DNA from 4 places in the Arthrobacter sp. 1088 genome. Region 1 is predicted to be linked to each of the others. Evidence: riboswitches for the same ligand, from Rfam matches in the RefSeq annotation. Region 1 holds a riboswitch; each other region holds the start of a gene.
The links. A riboswitch is a leader RNA that binds a small molecule or an ion and turns the genes downstream of it on or off. The one in region 1 is predicted to bind S-adenosylmethionine.

Region 1 (4,397 bases):
GCCGGCGAAAACGGGCTGAGGTTCCCGCCGCCGTCGTACCTTGCAATGGCTTCAAGCGAGAGGGAAAGCGCGACGTCGGCGAGTTCCGCCAGCTGTTGCAGGCGCACCAAGGCGAGGGTGCCGGCCCCCACCGAGTAGGCGTTTGCGCTGACCAGGGCCAGGGCCTCACCGGGCGCGAGCCGCAGCGGCTGAAGACCGGCGTCGGCGAGCGCTTTCGCCCCGGGTACCAGGGTGCCGTTCGCGTCGATCGCTTCACCTTCACCGATGGCGACGGCGGCGACGGCGGCCAGCTGGGTGAGGTCCGAGGAGCCGACTGAGCCTTCGCGCGGGATGGCGGGAAGAACCCCACGGTTGAGCAGTTCCGCGTAGAACCCGGCTGTCTCCGGCCGCACGCCGGAGCCGCCGCGGCTGAAGCCGATGAGCCGGGCGAGGATCACAGCGCGGGCGGAGGGCCGGTCCAGATGCCCGCCCACGCCGCTGTTGTGGTATCTGACGACTTGGATTTGATAGGCAAGAACCGACTTCTCCTCCACGGCCGTATCCCGTCCGGATCCGAGGAGGGTGTTCAGGCCGTAGATTCTCTGCCCTGAGTTCGCAGCGCGCTCCAGCACTTCGCGTGATCGGCCGATCAAAGACAACGCATCATGGTTGAGTTTCACGTGAAACGCCCGATCCAAGGCAGCCTGCGCTACGCGCTCAGGGTCCACCGGCGATGTGCCGATCAAGAGGGTCCGGGGCTCGGAGGACATCGTCAGAAGTCCAGAAGATTCTGGCGGAAGCCACCGTCGCCGTAACTCTTCCTCAACAGGCCACGGCGGCGGAGTTCGGGAGTGAGCTTGTCCAAGACGCCGTGTACGGTGACGGGGTCCACGAAGCCGGAGAAGAGGAAGCCGTCGCCACCCACAGCCTCGCCGGTCTCCTCGAGATAATCCGCGATTTCACCAACCGTGCCGATGATCGAATCACCGGCGCCACCGCTGCGTGCCTGAAGGATCTGGCGCAGGGTAGACCCCGGAGGTGCCGCCTTGGCGAAGTGCTCCAACGTGCCTTGGTTGCTGTTAGTGCTCAATTCGGGCAACGGCGCATCAAGGTCGAATTGCTTGAAGTCGATCACGGACAGGTAGGAGATCGAATTGAGCTGGCTGTCGATATCACGCTGGGTAAGCTCCCGGCGCTGCGCACGCAACTCCCCGGCCTCGGCCGATGAACCAACCACGGTGGGCTTTAGCACGAAAAGTACCTTGACGTCGTCGGGGTTCCTGCCCGCCTTGGCAGCCTCGGCACGGATGGAATCCCGGTAGGCCTTCATGCCGTCAACGCCACGGGCCAAGGCGATCGCCACGTCTGCATGCCCACCCGCGAACGCTTTGCCGCGGGGAGAAGCGCCGGCCTGCACCAGTACGGGCTCCTCCGGCAGAGGTGCGGTGTTGAGGGGACCGCGGACCTTGAAGAAGTCACCCTGGTGGTTAATGGGGTGCACTTTGGTGTGGTCGGCGAACACGCCGGCCTCAACGTCCTCAAGGACGGCGTCCGGTTCCCAGCTCCGCCAAAGCCTCCGGACGACGTCGACGAATTCCTCCGCCTTCTCATATCGAAGGTCGTGTTCAATCTGCTGGTCCAAACCGTAATTCTGTGCTGCGAGGTCGCTGCCGGAAGTTACGACGTTCCATCCCAACTGCCCCTCGGAGAAGTGCTGCAGCGTGGCCAGGAGGCGGGCCGCAGTGAAAGGCGGATAGAACGATGCACTGACCGTCGGGACGATTCCAAGGTGCTCGGTGGCGGACAGAAGGTACGGCACCAGAGCCAAAGGATCATGTTTGGGCGCAAAGGAGGCGTGTGCCAGCGAGACCTCGGCAGTGCCGCCATAGGTATCGGGAACAGTAAGGGAGTCCTCGATGATGAAGAGGTCAAGGCCGGATTGCTCAAACGCGCGGACGGCGTCTTGATACAGGGCGGGCTTCTTCCAGTCGTAGCCCAGGCTGTAGCCGGGAGTTCCCCATCCCTGGACACCAAAACCGTGCCCCACGAACCATCCAAAATGCAGCATGGGCTTGAGTGTAGAGCTGCCTTGTCCGTTCACCGCGACCTGATTTCTTGCGAAGTTACAGGGGGTCGTACTGCGTCAATTATGCTCCCGGGGCGTCACATTTGGGCTGCTACTCCAGCACCGGCCGGTTACGCAACATGACGACCGCGTAACCGCTTGCAAGTGCGGGCCGCCGCCGCGGGATGTTACGTTTTTCTTGAGTAATGAGCACCAGCGCCAAGCCCTGACTTGCTGGTCGGCAACCCTCTCTCCGGCGGGGTGCCTCAGGTGACTACTCGGCGTATCGACACTTCGAACTGCAAGCGTGACTGAGGAGCACCAGCCAATGCCTGAACCCACTGAAGAAAAACTCTCCTACCGCCTGATTACAGGTCCGGATACCCGTGAATTCTGCGAGCGGATCACCACGGCCCTCGCCGACGGCTACGTGCTCCACGGCAGCCCGGCAGCCACGTTCAATGGCACGGATGTCATCGTGGCGCAGGCGGTCGTCCTGCCCGCTGCCATCGCCAACGCAGACGCCGCCGTCGCGAATGCTGTTGACCAGTTGGAGAACGACGACGACGAAGAAGCATTCGAGGGACACGCATGAGTTACGCAGGTGACCTGACCCCGCAGGACGCGTGGGCCAAGCTTGAAGAAGGCGCAATCCTGGTAGACGTCCGCACCGAGGCCGAGTGGGCCCACATCGGCATCCCGGACACCAAAGCCACAGAGAATGATCCCCTGTTCATTCAGTGGAACCTCGCCGGTGGCATTCCCAACTCCCGCTTCATCGAGGACCTGCAGCAGCAGGCACCCGAGGGTGAGGGCGTGGAACTCGTTTTCATCTGCCGCTCAGGCCAGCGCTCCATCTCGGCCGCCATCGCCGCGACGCAGGCCGGGTTCACCGCCTACAACGTGCTTGAGGGCTTCGAAGGTGACCCTGACCGTTACGGCGAACGGACTATCAACGGCTGGAAGAACCGCGGCCTGCCAACCAACCTGGGGAACGACTAAGTGACTTTCAATCCCGATGCCGCCAGCTGGAGCCCTGACACCCAGGCAGTACGCGGCGGCCTTGACCGTACCAACTTCCAGGAGACGTCCGAACCCGTTTTCCTGAACTCCGGCTTCGTCTACGAATCCGCTGCCGCCGCCGAACGCGCCTTCACCGGCGAGGACGAACGCTTCGTTTACTCCCGCTACGGCAACCCGTCTGTAGCCACGTTCCAGGAACGGTTGCGGTTGCTCGAAGGAACCGAGGCATGCTTCGCGACGGCGTCCGGCATGTCCGCGGTGTTCACCGCCTTGGGTGCCCTCCTGGCTGCCGGTGATCGCGTGGTTGCCGCCCGTTCCCTGTTCGGCTCGTGCTTCGTGATCCTCAACGAGATCCTGCCGCGCTGGGGCGTAGAGACCGTGTTTGTCGACGGTCCCGACCTCGACCAGTGGCGGGCTGCCCTCTCCGAACCGACCACCGCCGTATTCTTCGAGTCGCCCTCGAACCCCATGCAGGAAATCGTGGACATCGCCGCCGTCAGCGAGCTGGCACATGCTGCGGGAGCGACCGTCGTCGTCGACAACGTCTTTGCCACTCCCTTGCTCCAGCGTTGCGGTGACCTGGGCGCGGACGTCATTGTGTACTCCGGAACCAAGCACATCGATGGCCAGGGGCGTGTCCTCGGCGGCGCAATCCTGGGCACCAAGGAATTCATCGATGGCCCGGTCAAGCAGTTGATGCGGCACACCGGACCTTCACTCTCCGCCTTCAACGCCTGGGTGCTGACCAAGGGCCTGGAGACGATCGGCCTGCGGGTGAACCACAGCTCGGCTTCTGCTTTGAAAATCGCGGAATGGCTCGAGCAGCAGCCTGCCATCAGCTGGGTCAAGTACCCCTTGCTGAAATCGCACCCTCAGTACGAGCTGGCGGCCAAGCAAATGAAGGCCGGCGGTACCGTGCTGACCTTCGAGCTGCTGCCCTCCTCCGGGCGTTCGGCCAAGGATGCCGCGTTTGCGTTGCTGGACGGTCTGCGCGTCATCGACATCTCCAACAACCTGGGCGACTCCAAGTCCCTCATCACGCACCCGGCCACCACCACCCACCGGGCCATGGGGCCCGAAGGGCGTGCGGCCATTGGGCTGAGCGACGGCGTGGTCCGTTTGTCCGTTGGCCTGGAAGACGTGGACGATCTCATTCTGGATCTGGAGAAGGCCCTCAAACAGGTCTAACCTTGCTGCCATGAGCGGGAACCACCCCCATCGCCGTGCCGGAGCAGTCATCGTTGCCGGTACGGCGGTGTGGTTTGCAGGGATCTCGCCTGTATCGCGTGTCTACATCACCCCCGATGCCGCTGAACGTCTCCGTATGCTT
Region 2 (4,397 bases), on a different contig from region 1:
CTTCCCTCGGCCTCGGCCAGGGCGAGCAGGATCTGCCGTTCTTCGCCGTCACGACGCTGGGCGAGTTCCCGGTAGACGGCGGCTTCGGCACGCTCGTCGGCCAGGTATTGACGCCAGCGCCTGATGTCCGCCGGTGTGGGCCGGGCTGGTTGGGACGGTGTTCCGGATCCGGGGGCGGGGTCCGGAGCGGGGCTCGACGAACCGTGGGATTCCTGGCGCTTCTGCACTTTTTCTCCTGTGCTGGGTGGGGTAGTTGCAGCCCCATTGCACGCCCACTGTACCGCTTATTGGCGCGGATTTTTGGCCGGTATTCCTTAGTTGGAATGTTCGGCATGCCTTAATTTTCGAAGCTGCAATCCTCTGCCTTGAGCCTTTCCCTGGGTCCATGTGGGCCGTTGCCTTGACCCTCTTCAGGCACAGTGCTCAGATGGAAGGACAGGGGCGGGGGCCCTCCCCGCACTCGGTCAGCAGGCTGCTTGCCAGCCCACCAGACGGAGGTTGCAGCATGGACACCACCGAACCGCACGCCAACCACCCCGAACGGGAGACCATCGAGTCGGATCCCGCCTACGACTACAGCGACGACCAGGAAGTCGACGAACCCTGGGTGGAGGAAATCGACGTCCCGGATGACGACGAGCGGGTTGTCCCCCTGGATGAAACCGAAGAATTCCGCGGGGAAGAAGACGAAGAATTCTAGGACCGTTTCTTAGGCAGGGCCGTCTTCACCGAAGGTGAAATGCCGCTCCAGTCCCGCCGGACGCCCGAGCGCTGCAACAGTCACCGTCAACGTCCTCGACGATTCACACCACCGCGATGGACGCACAGCCTGGGCAAGGGCATGCGCCAACAGGCGCGCTTCGGGGTGCCGGAACCGGGCCAGGCCACCGTTCAGGAACAGCGTCACCGTCCCAAGGACAAGGTCGACGCCGGGAATCACCGGAACAGTGGGCGCTTCGGTTTTGGTGGGGCTGCTTTGGCTTGGGGTGGTAACGCCTTGGTACGGCAAGGACTGCTCCTTTGGGGAGTGCTCTTGCCCGCTCGGTTGTCTCTGGTCCGGGGCGGGCCGCTTCCTCATCCGAACCACCCGTGAACATGGGGTTGGTGTGTGGCCAGTCGGAGCTTGGCGCCACCTCTCTTGAAGCTGGGACCACTGTACTGGAGGAGTGCTGTCCGGGAGAAGTGTGGCCCTCGGATCCGCTCGCCCCCGCACAGCGCAACGGCGGCGCTGCCCCGGGAAGGGGCGGCGCCGCCGTCGAACATTGCTTTGTTCAGTCCTTATCTGATGCCTTGCGGCCCTGGGCCGTTAGCTGGCGTTGTGGCTGCTGACGGGGTGGGCTTCCAAGGGCAATTCGTCAGATACCGCTCCGGCCACGCGCTTTTCCCAAGCGGCCCGGACTTCGGGTTCGGTGGGCGGCGTGAGGAGGGAAATCACCACGTAGGCGACGAACGAGGCCGCGAGGCCGTAGTAGATGGGCTCGTTGGCGTAGACGCCGTCGACGCTTGGAATGACTCCAGTGGCGAACAGAATCAACAAGGCCAACGTCAATACCGAGCCCACTGCCATGGACCATGCAGCAGCGATACCAGTGCCGCGCTTCCACACCAGGCCGCCAAGAATCGCGACGAGGAGGCCGCCCACAAGGATGTCGTAAGCAATGGTGAGGGCAACAACCACGTCCTGCGCGGCCATGGAGATCAACACCGCGACGATGCCCAGGCCAAGAACCCAGTAACGGTTGGCTTTGACGTCGTGCTCGGGGTTTTCGGTGTCGTCCGTGTTGATGGTCTTGCCGAACCAGCTGGCCACGAACGGAACAACATCTGCGCGGGCCACCGTGGCGGCGGCAATCAGGGCACCTGAAGCGGTGGACATCATGGCTGCAACAGCTGCGGCCATGACCAGGCCGCCGATGCCGATGGGCAGGATGTGGGTTGCCACCTCGGCGTAGACCACGTCCTTGCCGAGGTTGGCGACATCAATGTTGGGGAGCGCCACCCGGGCGGCCAGGCCGATCAAGGCACCGGCCACACCGTAGAGGATGCAGTAAACGCCGGCGGTCGCTCCACCCCAGCGTGCAACCTTGGGAGTCTTGGCCGTGAAGACGCGCTGCCAGATGTCCTGGCCGATCAGGAGTCCGAGTGTGTACACGACGAAGTAGGTGATGATCGTCTGGACGCCGATTCCGTCGATCTGGAAGAAGCTCGCCTCGACGCGCTCACGGATGCCGTCCAGTCCTCCGGCCGCGTTCATGACGAACGGGAGCATCAGGAAGAAGATGCCCACGGTCTTGATGATGAACTGGACCTGGTCGGCCAAGGTGATGGACCACATGCCACCGATGGTCGAGTAAACAAGCACAATTGCACCGCCGACGGCGATCGCCATCCAGCGTTCCCAGTCGAAGAGGACCACAAAGATGGTGGCGTATGCGCCGGTGGATGTGGCACAGAGCATGAGGGTGTAGGCCAGCATGACGATTCCGGAGGTCTGCGTGGCCTTGCTGCCGTAGCGAAGGCTCAGCATTTGGGAGACCGTGTAGATCTTCAGGCGCTGGATAGTGCCGGCGAAGAGCAAGCTCAGGAGGAGGACGCCGGCGCCGATTGCGACTACCAGCCACATACCTGAGATGCCGAACTTGTAGCCCAGGCCGACACCGCCGACGGTGGATGCCCCACCGAGGACAACTGCGGCCATGGTGCCGGTGTAAAGGAAAGGTCCAAGGCGGCGGCCGGCCACCAGGAAGTCGCTGTTGTTCTTGGTGCGGGACTTGCCCCACCAGCCGAATGCAAGCATGGCAAGCAGGTACACCACCACAATGGCGATGTTTATGAACGATGAGTCCATGAGTGGCTCCTTGGAGCTGGTGCACGGAGGTTGGGTTTTCGACGATACGCCTGGGAAGCGTCGAAGTCTCCGTGCTGGTGATGGGAGATTGGGGATCGTGTTGTGCCTCACAGACAACACTTGTTGCCTATGAGGATATGTTGTGATGGGAGTAACAGTCAAGGGGCTTTGGTCATCCTCGGGCTGTTGAGGGCTCCAGCGGCCCCTGGTCCCGCTACTATTGCTGCAATGACAGGGCCGAATGACAGGCCTGAAAGGTTCGTGAATGAAGGCTCTCCCCGTTGAACCAAGCAACGTTCCCGTTGCCATTGGTTCCAGAATCCGCGCAGCCCGCCAGGCGCAGCGCCTCACCATTGAGCAAGTGGCGGACGCAACTGGTTTGACCAAGGGCTTCCTCAGCCGTGTCGAGAGGGATCTGACGTCACCGTCGGTCGCTTCACTCGTAACCCTTTGCCAGGTCCTGTCCGTGTCGGTAGGAGACCTGTTTGCCGCTCCCGAAACGCATCTGACCAGGCGCGACGACGGTCCCCGGATTTCGCTGGGCGGCCAGGGCATTGTGGAGCGTTTGTTAACGGCCCGTTCGGAGCGGCGCCTGCAGATCCTTCAGGCCACCATCGAGCCGCGGGGTCGTGGTGAGAACGAGCTCTACGCCGTGGACTGCGACGTTGACGTCCTTCACGTGGTGAAGGGACGCATCAAACTCATCCTGACCAACGAGGAGTACGACCTCGAAGAAGGGGACACCCTCTCCTTCCCGGGCAGGGAACCCCACACCTGGGTCAATCCCACGGACGAAACCGTCGAGGTTCTCTGGATTCTGGTGCCCGCAGCGAGCAAGTAGCTCTTGCCCGGTGCTGCGGGGTGCTGCGGCGGGGTCAGCCCACGTGGACCCAGGGGCGCCGGGTGATGTCGGGCTCAGCCTCACGCAGTACCTCGCGGGTCACCGGCGCGATCTCGCCCTCGCCAAAGAAAAGGAACCTGCTGAGGTTGGAGATGGGGTTGCCCTCGGTCCAGCGGAAGTAGATGTGCGGCATGAAACCCGTGACGTCGCGGATGTGCAGCAGGACGGCGGCAAGGGTGTTGGGCACGTTGTTGCTGTGGACTTCCAGGATCTTGAAGCCATGCCGTTTCTTGCCCACAACCTGGAGCTCCTGCTCGAAGTCCGAGCTGTCGTCAACAATGATCTCGATGAACACCGCATCGCAATCCAGCGGCAGGTGGTTGGCCTGCTGCGCGTGTTGGAGCTTCTCCCGGTACCGTCCGGCGCTGAGGTGCTTTGGTTCATGGGCGATGATCCGAACAGGGCCGTCGACGTTGTTTGCAGTGAATTCGAGTGCAGCCTGGTCCATTTTGATATGCGTGGCACGGAGTTCAAAGGCACGCCGGATCCTGGAGATGAAGCTCACCACCATGATGCCCAGAATGAACAACGCGGCGATCTTCAGGCCGTCCGGGCGCTCGATCGAATTCACCACGGTGGTGTAGATGAAGACCAGGGAAACCACTCCGAAGCCGATGAACTGTGCCCGTTGTTTCTTTCTCCGGGCGG
Region 3 (4,397 bases), on a different contig from region 1:
TGCTGACGGCGTCCTACTTCGGTGGGCTGGCAGGAAAATATGGTCCGCGATGGTTCATGACCGTGGGGCCGCTGCTATGCGCTGTGGGCTTTCTGATGTCCCTCTCCGTCCAGGAGCCACTGAACTACTGGACCCAGGTGCTTCCGGGGCAGATCGTCTTTGGCGTGGGACTCACCACTCTCGTCGCGCCACTCACCGCAGCGATTCTGGGAGCGGTGCCCCAGGAAGAGGCCGGGATTGGTTCGGCCGTCAACAACGCCGTGGCCCGTATTGCAGGCCTCATCTGCATTGCCTTTGCCGGCCTGATCGTTGGTCCGGTGTTCACACGGCAAGGTTTGTACAATGCCTTGATTGTCACGGCGGCATTGTTCGTCATCGGGGCGGTGGCGTCCGCCGTCGGGATCCGCAACCCACAGCCCGAAGCGGCAGCTACCGTTGACAGCGCCACGGATACTGCGTCCGACGACGGCGGCTCGGCCAGCCAGCGTAGCTAGCCCGGGCAGCGCATCGGGTCAGCGCGCGGGAAGCACGCAGCCTTCGTGGACTTCGGCGCTTTGGACCCAAAGTGCCGCTGTAACTTCATCCGCGAGATCGAATTCGCGCCGTTGGGCTCCGCTGCCGATCCGAACCACCAGGGCTCCGCCGAATGGTTTGCGTCCCACCACCTCCACAGGAGCGTCCAAGGTGATCTCTTCCGACGCGAGATACCGAAGAAGATCAGGATTTTCGTCGCTGATCCGAGTGATGCGGCCTGAGTGGCCTTCGTCCAACTCGATCATGCGGTACGCGTGAGGGAGCTCCACGGATCCGTCAGCCGAGGGAATGGGGTCACCGTGAGGATCCCGCAGGGGGTGGCCAAGCTTGGCGGCCATGCGCTCGATGAACGTATCGGACACCGCGTGTTCCAACATCTCAGCTTCATCGTGGACTTCATCCCAGCTGTAACCGAGTTCGTCCACGAGGTATGTCTCAATGAGGCGGTGGCGCCGGACCATGGACAGCGCCAGCCGCATGCCCTCCGGAGTCAGCCTGATGGCGCTGTAGGGTTGGTGGTCCACCAAGCCCTGGTCCTTGAGCTTGCGGACCATTTCAGACACCGAGGAATTGGCAACGCCAAGCCGCAGGGCAAGCTGCGAGGACGTAATTGGTTTGTCCTGCCACTCCGTATAGGAGTAGATGACCTTGACGTAGTCCTCGATAGAGGAGGAGGGCGTACTGGTCTTCACACACCAAGCCTACCGTGGCGGGGCGCCGTGGATCTTGCGGGCCCGCCAGGTAGTCGTCACGTACGGCAATCCCAGTCGTTGGCCAGGGGCATGGCCGAGATGATCGTAGAGGTACCACGCCAGGTTGCCCATGACCTTTGCGCGGGTGGCTTCATTGGCGCGGAGGTAGTAGCTGCGCGATTTCGTGAGCTCCATGATGTCCTCCGGAGACACGGCGTCCTCCCAGTTGGTGAGATGGCTCTCCAAGTCCGTGAATTCCGGTCCGATAACTGGCCGGAAGCCGGGCTTGTGCACATCTCCGGCGTGCATGATGCGTGATAGCCGATGGACCCAGGGCACAGAGGTGTCCAGTTGGTTCCACACCAGGCCAAGAACTCCGTGGGGGCGAAGGATGCGGGCGATCTCCGTGCTGGCCTTGAGCGGGTCACACCAGTGCCAGGCCTGGGCAACGCTGACGACGTCGAATGCTGAGTCCGCCAACCCTGTTGCCTCGGCCGTACCCTCCAACGCCTGAACGCCGGGATAGGACTTTCGAAGTTGCTCCAGCATGTCTGTGGAAGGATCGACGGCGGCCACCTGCAGGCCGCGTTCCACGAGCAGTGCTGTGAATTTTCCTGTGCCTGCACCAATATCCGCGGCGGACTTCGCTCCAGGAGGAAGAAGCCAAACCACTGAGTCTGCGGGGTAGCCGGGCCGAACGCGATCGTAGTGTTCGCCGCCGTCCTGGAAGCTCTGGCCCAGTTCGTGGCGGCGCGTGGCATGCAGCTTGGGACCACCTGGCCTGCCAGCGCTGCCGGAAACACTTCCGCCGGAAACACTACGGGAAGGCACGGCCACGCACAGACTCCTTTACCGCGAACGCCGGTTACCCTACGAATTTACCGCACAGTACGTGTACATCCGCAACCGTGCTGTTTCAGTCAATAGTGCTGTGTCAGTCAATGGTGCAGGGTGCAGCCCCTGCGGTGCCGGGCGTGTTTGGTGCCCATTCCGGGTAGCTGCGGTGGTCGTTGGCCGGCACCCAGCGGCCTTCGTCCACTACATAGTCCCAGCCGAGACCCGTGCGCTTGAGTTCCTCGATTCCAGCCAGCAGCCGTGTGGCATCCTCCAGGCGGGAGCCCACGCCGAAGCTGGCTCGCAGTGAGCCGGACGGCAGGCCCAGCCGCTTGAGGAGGGGATGGGCGCAGAAGCGGCCGTCACGAAGTCCTACACCGTGTTCGGCGGCGAGGTAGGCGGCGACCAGTCCGGCGTCGAATCCTTCCACCGAGAAATTGACCACGCCGATGGTGTCCTCGGAGTCGCTGAAGATCCGGTGGACCGTCACGCCGTCGATTGCTTCAAGTCCCTGTACGAGGTAGGAGCGGATTCCAGCTTCATGGGCATGCCAGGCATCCTGATCCAAGCCGGCGAGCACCTGTGTCGCCCGGGCCAATGTTGCCGCACCGAGGACGTTGGGGGAGCCGCCCTCGTGGCGGGCGGGACCTGAGGCCCAGCTGACCGAGTCCAGGCGCGCCTCACGAACAGCGCCTCCGCCGGCCAGGTGGGGGGTACCGGCGTCGAGCCAGTCGGGACGGCCCACAACGACGCCGGCGCCGAACGGAGCGTAGAGCTTATGGCCGGAGAACACGATGTAGTCGACGTCTGCGGCGGCGATGTTGATGCGGCGGTGGGGAGCAAGCTGCGCGGCGTCCACCACAATCCTGGCACCGTATTCGTGTGCAAGTGCTGCGAGTTCGGCGATCGGCAGGATTTCACCGGTCACGTTCGAGGCACCGGTGACCGCCAGCAGAGATACGCCGCCTTGGCTGAGTTCCTCGCGGAGCTTGGCCAAGGTAGCGGTCAGTGTCGAAGCAGCTACGACACTGCGGTGGGGGACGCCCTGCCAGGGAAGAAGATTGGCATGGTGCTCGATGTCCAGGTAAAGGACCTCGCCCGTTGGCTTACCGTCGAGTTGCGGGAGGCAGCCCGCCAACAGGTTCAGCGAGTCCGTGGTGTTCCGGGTGAAGATGACGGAATCATCCGGACGGCCGCCAACGAATTCACGGACGATGTCGCGGGAGTTCTCGTAGACCGAGGTGCTGATCTGGGAAGCGTAGCCCGCGCCGCGGTGGACACTGGCGTAGTAGGGGAGGATCTCGTTGAGATACGCAGAAACGATGGTCAACGCGGGAGCGGATGCCCCGTAGTCGAGGTTGGCGTAGCGGACGTGGCCACCCTGGATCAGGGGCGCTTGCAGCTCCGCGCCTGTGACGGCGGCCAGGGGCCTGCCCGCAGCGGCTTCGTGCGCTGCTTCTTCGACCGCAAGGGACGGCAGAACGGTGGAGTTGAACGTAGCAGTGCTCATGGGACCTCACTCAAGAGGGACCCCCTATGGGGATCCGCGCTTGCCGTATCCGTTCCGGACCGGCCAGGTCGTCACCCGGGGCACCCCACCGCGAATGGAGGGTTGCCGGCCAGCAAACCGGGGTTTAGCGCTGGCACTCGTGACCTGTAAAGAGGTTAGGCCACGCATCTGGCCTGCTCCAAAGTCGCTTCGCTTTGTTAAGCAGATTGTTACGAAGGGTCCGGAAACCGGGTTTTGGGCGAAGAAAAGACGGCGGATGCCCCGAAAATGAGGCTTCCGCCGTCGAAAATTCTATGCTCAGCCGGTTGGCTTGTTGGTCCGCCGGGTCAGAGGAGGTCATCCAATGCGGGGTTTAGCCGCTTGAGGACCTCCGAATGGAGGATGGAGTTGGTGGCCAGGGCGTTGCCGCCGAAGGGGCCGTCCTCGCCTTCCAATGAGGTGAAGCGGCCGCCGGCTTCCGTCACGATGGGAACCAGTGCTGCCATGTCGTAAAGATTCAGCTCTGGCTCGCAGGCGATGTCAACAGCCCCCTCGGCTACCAGGCAATAGGACCAGAAGTCGCCATAGGCGCGCGTGCGCCAGATGTCTTCCGTCAACCCCAGGAACTCGTCCAGATTGCCGCGTTCCTTCCAACCGGAGAGGCTGGAATATGACATTGAAGCATCGGCCAACCGCGAAACGTTGGACACCCTGAGCCGGGTGGCTGATGCCAGGGAGCGGCCCATGTAGGCGCCCATGTCCTTTGCTGCCCACCAGCGCTTGCCCAGCGCGGGGGCGCTGACAACTCCAACGACGGGCTCGCCTTCGTCAACGAGCGCGATCAGGGT
Region 4 (4,397 bases), on a different contig from region 1:
TTCAGCAGCCGGGGACCTGCCACCATCAAGGACTGTGCCGCGTGGTCCGGACTGACCATCAAGGATGTACGGCTTGGCTTGCAGGTAGCTGAAGAGTCCGTTCCGGGCGCCTTGGCAACCGTGGCGGTCGACGGCTTGGACTTCTACTTGCCAGCAGAAGATGTGGAGGCACTTGCAGCGACTCCCCCACCAGGTGACGATGGGCCAGGACTTCCCCGTGTCGATCTCATCCAGTGCTACGACGAGTACGTGATGGGCTATTCACAATCGAGGCACTACCTCGGCGGCAGGGCGCCCTATTTCCCCGAGGGCGATGCTCCAATTCACGTGGTGTTGCTCGATGGCAGGTTGACCGGATGGTGGCGCCACAGCTTCTCGGGTGGGATCTGCGAACTCGACATCAGAATGAACAGGCCACTCACAACAGCCGAACAACAAGCTTTGGAGGCAGAAGTGGAACGCTACGGGAGGTTCCTGGGCATGGAGACAAAGCTGGTGTGAAACTGCGGGACTAAGCTGGGTTAAGACCTAGGAGGCCTGCACCGTGAACAATCTGATCTTCTGGATCATCGTCTGCTCGTGGCTGATTCCCATGGGGATACGCATGTACAACAAGTCCCGGGCGCGGCGGCTCCAGGACCGCAATTTCCCGGGCCCGAATTATCCGGGCCCCGGCTATCCCCCGCAGAATCTTCCGGGACCGGGTTACCCGCAGCCGAATTATCCGGGCTATCCCACGCAGCCCACCACCATCCGCCCTGCCGATGCCCCACCGCCGCCAGGACCGGCGTCGAACGCTTCTTCACCTACGTTTCCGAGCCACCGCGGCTCTGAGCAGCAAGGCTTCCGCGCGCGCAAGCTGGCCGAACTGGACCTCAAGTTCAGCAACGGCGAAATTGCCATGGAGGATTACATGAAGCAGCGCGGCGACATCATGAACGGCTGAGCCGGCTTAGGCGAAGAAGGCCTCGCGAAGCTGCTTCGATAGTTGGCCGATTTCGGTCAGGAAGCCATCGTGGCCGATGGGGGCCTCGATCACGTGGACGGGCACATTGCCTGGCAGGTTTTGCGCCAGTTCCACTGACTGGGCCGGAAAATAGAGGCGGTCGGAATCGACGGCTGCCACAAAGAATTCAGCAGTGGCGGCAGCCAAGGCTTCCTTCAAGGTGCCCCGGCCCCGTCTGATGTCGTGGGACATCAGCGCCTCGGTGATGGCGATGTAACTGTTCGCATCGAACCGGCGCACCAGCTTGGTGCCTTGGTGGTCGAGGTAGCTTTCCACTTGGTAGCGGCCACGCTCCCCCAGGACCGCAGCGGCCAGGGGCGTCTCCTGGTGCTGGGCTTCCCGGCCGAAGCGGACATCAAGCTCCAGCGCTGACCGGTACGTGATGTGCGCTATCCGTCGGGCCAGGGCAAGGCCTGCCTCAGGAGTTGGTCCACCGTAGTAATCGCCGTTGTTGAAGTTCGGGTCCTGGCGGATGGCGAGCGTCTGCGACTGGGCGAAAGCAATTTGCTCGGCTGTGCTGTAGGCGCCCACAGAAATAACCGCGCACCGCTGAACACGCTCAGGGAAGGTGACCGCCCACTCAAGTGCCCGCGCCCCACCCATGGAACCGCCAAGGACTGCGTGCCATGCCTTGATCCCCAAGGCATCCGCGAGCCGGGCTTCAGCCACCGTGCTGTCGCGCAAGGTGATCAGTGGGAAGCGGGATCCCCAGGGCCGTCCGTCCGGCGCCTCTGACGATGGGCCCGTGCTGCCGTAACAGCCGCCGACAATGTTGATGGAGATAACGAAGAACCGGTTGGTGTCGATCGTCGCGCCGGGACCAACGAGTTGCTCCCACCAGCCTTCCTCATCAGTAGCACCGCGGGCCACATGCGTGCTGCCCGTCAGTGCGTGCTGAACCAGGACTGCGTTGGACGCATCCGCATTCAACTGCCCCCAGGTTTCGTAGGCAAGCACAACATCCGGGAGAAAACCGCCGGCTTCAAGTTCCAGTGAACCTACGCCGGCGTACTTGACCGTCCCGTCTTCTTTGCCCGGTTTGGGGGGTGCTGTAGCAGTAATGGTCATTCCTTTGACACCTAACCTCGCGCTTGCCTGCCGCCTTGCGTGCGACAGGCCAGGTCTTCACCCGGGGCACCCCACCGCGGAGGAGGGTTGCCGGCCAGCAAGCCGGGGCTGTCGCTGGCACTCATGACCTAATACGTAGAGTCTAGGAAAAATACCGCTGTCTTGGCGAAGAATGTGACAGCTGTGTGACGGTTTGGCGCCGCTTCGTTCAGGAACACGCACCGCGAAGGGCCGCCCGGCGAATTTTCGACGGCGGGCGGCCGCTCCCCCAGCAGCGCGATTAAGCGCCTTTGGCAGCCCGGAAACCGGCCTCAAGATCAGCAATAATGTCGTCCACGTGCTCTATTCCCACGGAGAGGCGGACAAGGCCTGGATTCACGCCCGCAACCAGCTGCTGTTCGACCGTGAGCTGGCTGTGGGTAGTCGACGCCGGGTGGATAACCAGCGAGCGGACGTCACCGATGTTGGCAACATGGGAGTGCAACTCCAGGCCGTCCACGAATCGCTTGCCGGCCTCGACGCCACCCTTGATGTTGAATGCCACCACTGCACCGGTACCCCTTGGCCCGTACTTACGGCCGCGGTCGTACCAAGGGCTGGACGGCAGGCCCGCAAAGGCAACCGATTCGACGTCGTCATGGGCTTCCAGCCATTCAGCCACTTTGGTGGCGTTCGAGACGTGACGCTCGACGCGCAGGCTCAGGGTTTCCAGGCCCTGGGCGATGAGGAAGGCGTTGAACGGGGAAACCGCCGAACCCAGATCGCGCAGCAACTGCACGCGCGCCTTGAGAATGTAGGAGAGGTTGGCTCCGAGCGCGCCATCCTTGCCAAGGTCCCGGGCGTAAACGAGTCCGTTGTAGCTGGGGTCCGGAGTATTGAATCCGGGGAAGCGCTCCGGGTCCTTGCCGAAATCAAAGTTTCCGGAGTCCACGATCACGCCGGCGATCGCCGCGCCGTGGCCGCCCAGATACTTGGTAGCCGAGTGCACCACGATGTCCGCACCCCACTCGATGGGACGGATGAGGTAGGGGGTTGAGAGCGTGTTATCCACGATGAGCGGCACGCCAGCCTCGTGCGCAGCGCGTGAAACACCCTCGATGTCCAGCACGTCCTGGCGCGGATTGGACACAACCTCGCCGAAGAACAGCTTGGTGTTGGGCTGCACGGCGTCCCGCCACTGGTCCAGGTTGTCCGGATCCTCCACGAACGTCACGGAGATGCCGAACTTCTTCAGAGTGTGCGCCAGCAGGTTGTAGGTGCCACCGTAGAGGCTGGGGCTCGCGACGACATGGTCTCCGGCCTCGGCAATGTTCAGGATAGCGAAGGTTTCCGCGGCCTGTCCTGAGCTAAGGAGCAACGCGCCCAGCCCGCCTTCGAGGCTGGCGATCCGCTGCTCCACGGCGTCTTGTGTTGGGTTGCCGATCCGCGTGTAGATCGGGGCGAGCTCGGCCAGTGCAAAGCGGTTGGCTGCGGACTCTGCGCTCGGGAAAACGAAGGACGTGGTCTGGTAGATCGGAAGCGACCGCGCCCCCGTGGCAGAGTCGGGCTCCTGCCCTGCGTGGATCTGGCGGGTTTCGAAAGACCATCCTTGGGACATTGGGTTCTCCTCTTCGTGGCGCGCGGGTTTGCCGTTGATCGCTGTAGGCGTGGGCTGGAGCCAGTCTAGGAAGCGTCCGGACACTTGGACAGCTTTGTGACGAAGGCAGTATTTTTCAGTCTTTACGCGACCCGGCGTGAAGCGTTCCGGCGGCGCACAATAACATCCCATGTTAGTAAGGCTTCCCTTAGCTGAGACCCCGATCACAAAGTGCCAAGATGAAGCCATGCGCATGGATCACGTCTCTTACGCTTGTGAACGAGATGGCCTTTTGGCCACCACCGAACGAATTTCCGCAGCTCTGGGAGTGGACGCAGTCCGGGGCGGAGTGCACCCGCGCTTCGGTACCCGGAACATGATCATTCCCTTGGCGGATAACAAATACCTGGAAGTCGTAGAGGTCCTGGACCACCCTGCTTCCGACAAGGCACCCTTTGGCCAGGCAGTCCGCGCACGCTCGGCGGCAGGCGGCGGTTGGATGGGCTGGTGCGTCGCCGTTGACGACCTCGCCCCCTTCGAGGAACGCCTCGGCCGGTCCGCAGTTCCGGGCAACCGCAAGTTCCCGGATGGCCGCGAACTCGTATGGCAGCAGATCGGCATTCTCGGCTTGATCGCCGATCCCCAGGTGCCTTACCTGCTCAAGTGGGAGGGCGATCCCTCACTGCACCCGTCCAAGGTCTATGAGAGTGACGTCAAGATGTCCAGCCTCACCATTGCCGGCTCGGC

Region 2: another riboswitch for S-adenosylmethionine. It lies ahead of J2Y41_RS05695 (hypothetical protein); the one in region 1 lies ahead of J2Y41_RS11815 (DUF1737 domain-containing protein).
Region 3: another riboswitch for S-adenosylmethionine. It lies ahead of J2Y41_RS13015 (aminotransferase class V-fold PLP-dependent enzyme); the one in region 1 lies ahead of J2Y41_RS11815 (DUF1737 domain-containing protein).
Region 4: another riboswitch for S-adenosylmethionine. It lies ahead of J2Y41_RS07810 (homoserine O-acetyltransferase); the one in region 1 lies ahead of J2Y41_RS11815 (DUF1737 domain-containing protein).

What each region holds. Positions count from the first base shown of each region.
Region 1 covers NZ_JAVDSM010000006.1:267,059-271,455, forward strand. Annotated here, with positions in the region: gene J2Y41_RS11805 (aromatic amino acid ammonia-lyase) at 1-749, opposite strand, end outside; gene J2Y41_RS11810 (NtaA/DmoA family FMN-dependent monooxygenase) at 752-2,080, opposite strand; SAM riboswitch class IV at 2,247-2,358, shown strand; gene J2Y41_RS11815 (DUF1737 domain-containing protein) at 2,373-2,639, shown strand; gene J2Y41_RS11820 (rhodanese-like domain-containing protein) at 2,636-3,046, shown strand; gene J2Y41_RS11825 (O-succinylhomoserine sulfhydrylase) at 3,047-4,255, shown strand; gene J2Y41_RS11830 (hypothetical protein) at 4,266-4,397, shown strand, end outside.
Region 2 covers NZ_JAVDSM010000003.1:156,180-160,576, forward strand. Annotated here, with positions in the region: gene J2Y41_RS05685 (VIT1/CCC1 transporter family protein) at 1-227, opposite strand, end outside; gene J2Y41_RS05690 (hypothetical protein) at 506-700, shown strand; gene J2Y41_RS05695 (hypothetical protein) at 710-1,009, opposite strand; SAM riboswitch class IV at 1,025-1,144, opposite strand; gene J2Y41_RS05700 (sodium:solute symporter) at 1,307-2,848, opposite strand; gene J2Y41_RS05705 (helix-turn-helix domain-containing protein) at 3,114-3,689, shown strand; gene J2Y41_RS05710 (amino acid transporter) at 3,724-4,397, opposite strand, start outside.
Region 3 covers NZ_JAVDSM010000007.1:170,137-174,533, forward strand. Annotated here, with positions in the region: gene J2Y41_RS13000 (MFS transporter) at 1-494, shown strand, start outside; gene J2Y41_RS13005 (metal-dependent transcriptional regulator) at 513-1,226, opposite strand; gene J2Y41_RS13010 (class I SAM-dependent methyltransferase) at 1,236-2,057, opposite strand; gene J2Y41_RS13015 (aminotransferase class V-fold PLP-dependent enzyme) at 2,161-3,570, opposite strand; SAM riboswitch class IV at 3,602-3,715, opposite strand; gene hisN (histidinol-phosphatase) at 3,897-4,397, opposite strand, start outside.
Region 4 covers NZ_JAVDSM010000004.1:226,810-231,206, reverse strand. Annotated here, with positions in the region: gene J2Y41_RS07820 (winged helix DNA-binding domain-containing protein) at 1-501, shown strand, start outside; gene J2Y41_RS07815 (hypothetical protein) at 545-946, shown strand; gene J2Y41_RS07810 (homoserine O-acetyltransferase) at 953-2,074, opposite strand; SAM riboswitch class IV at 2,089-2,203, opposite strand; gene J2Y41_RS07805 (bifunctional o-acetylhomoserine/o-acetylserine sulfhydrylase) at 2,355-3,710, opposite strand; gene J2Y41_RS07800 (VOC family protein) at 3,898-4,397, shown strand, end outside.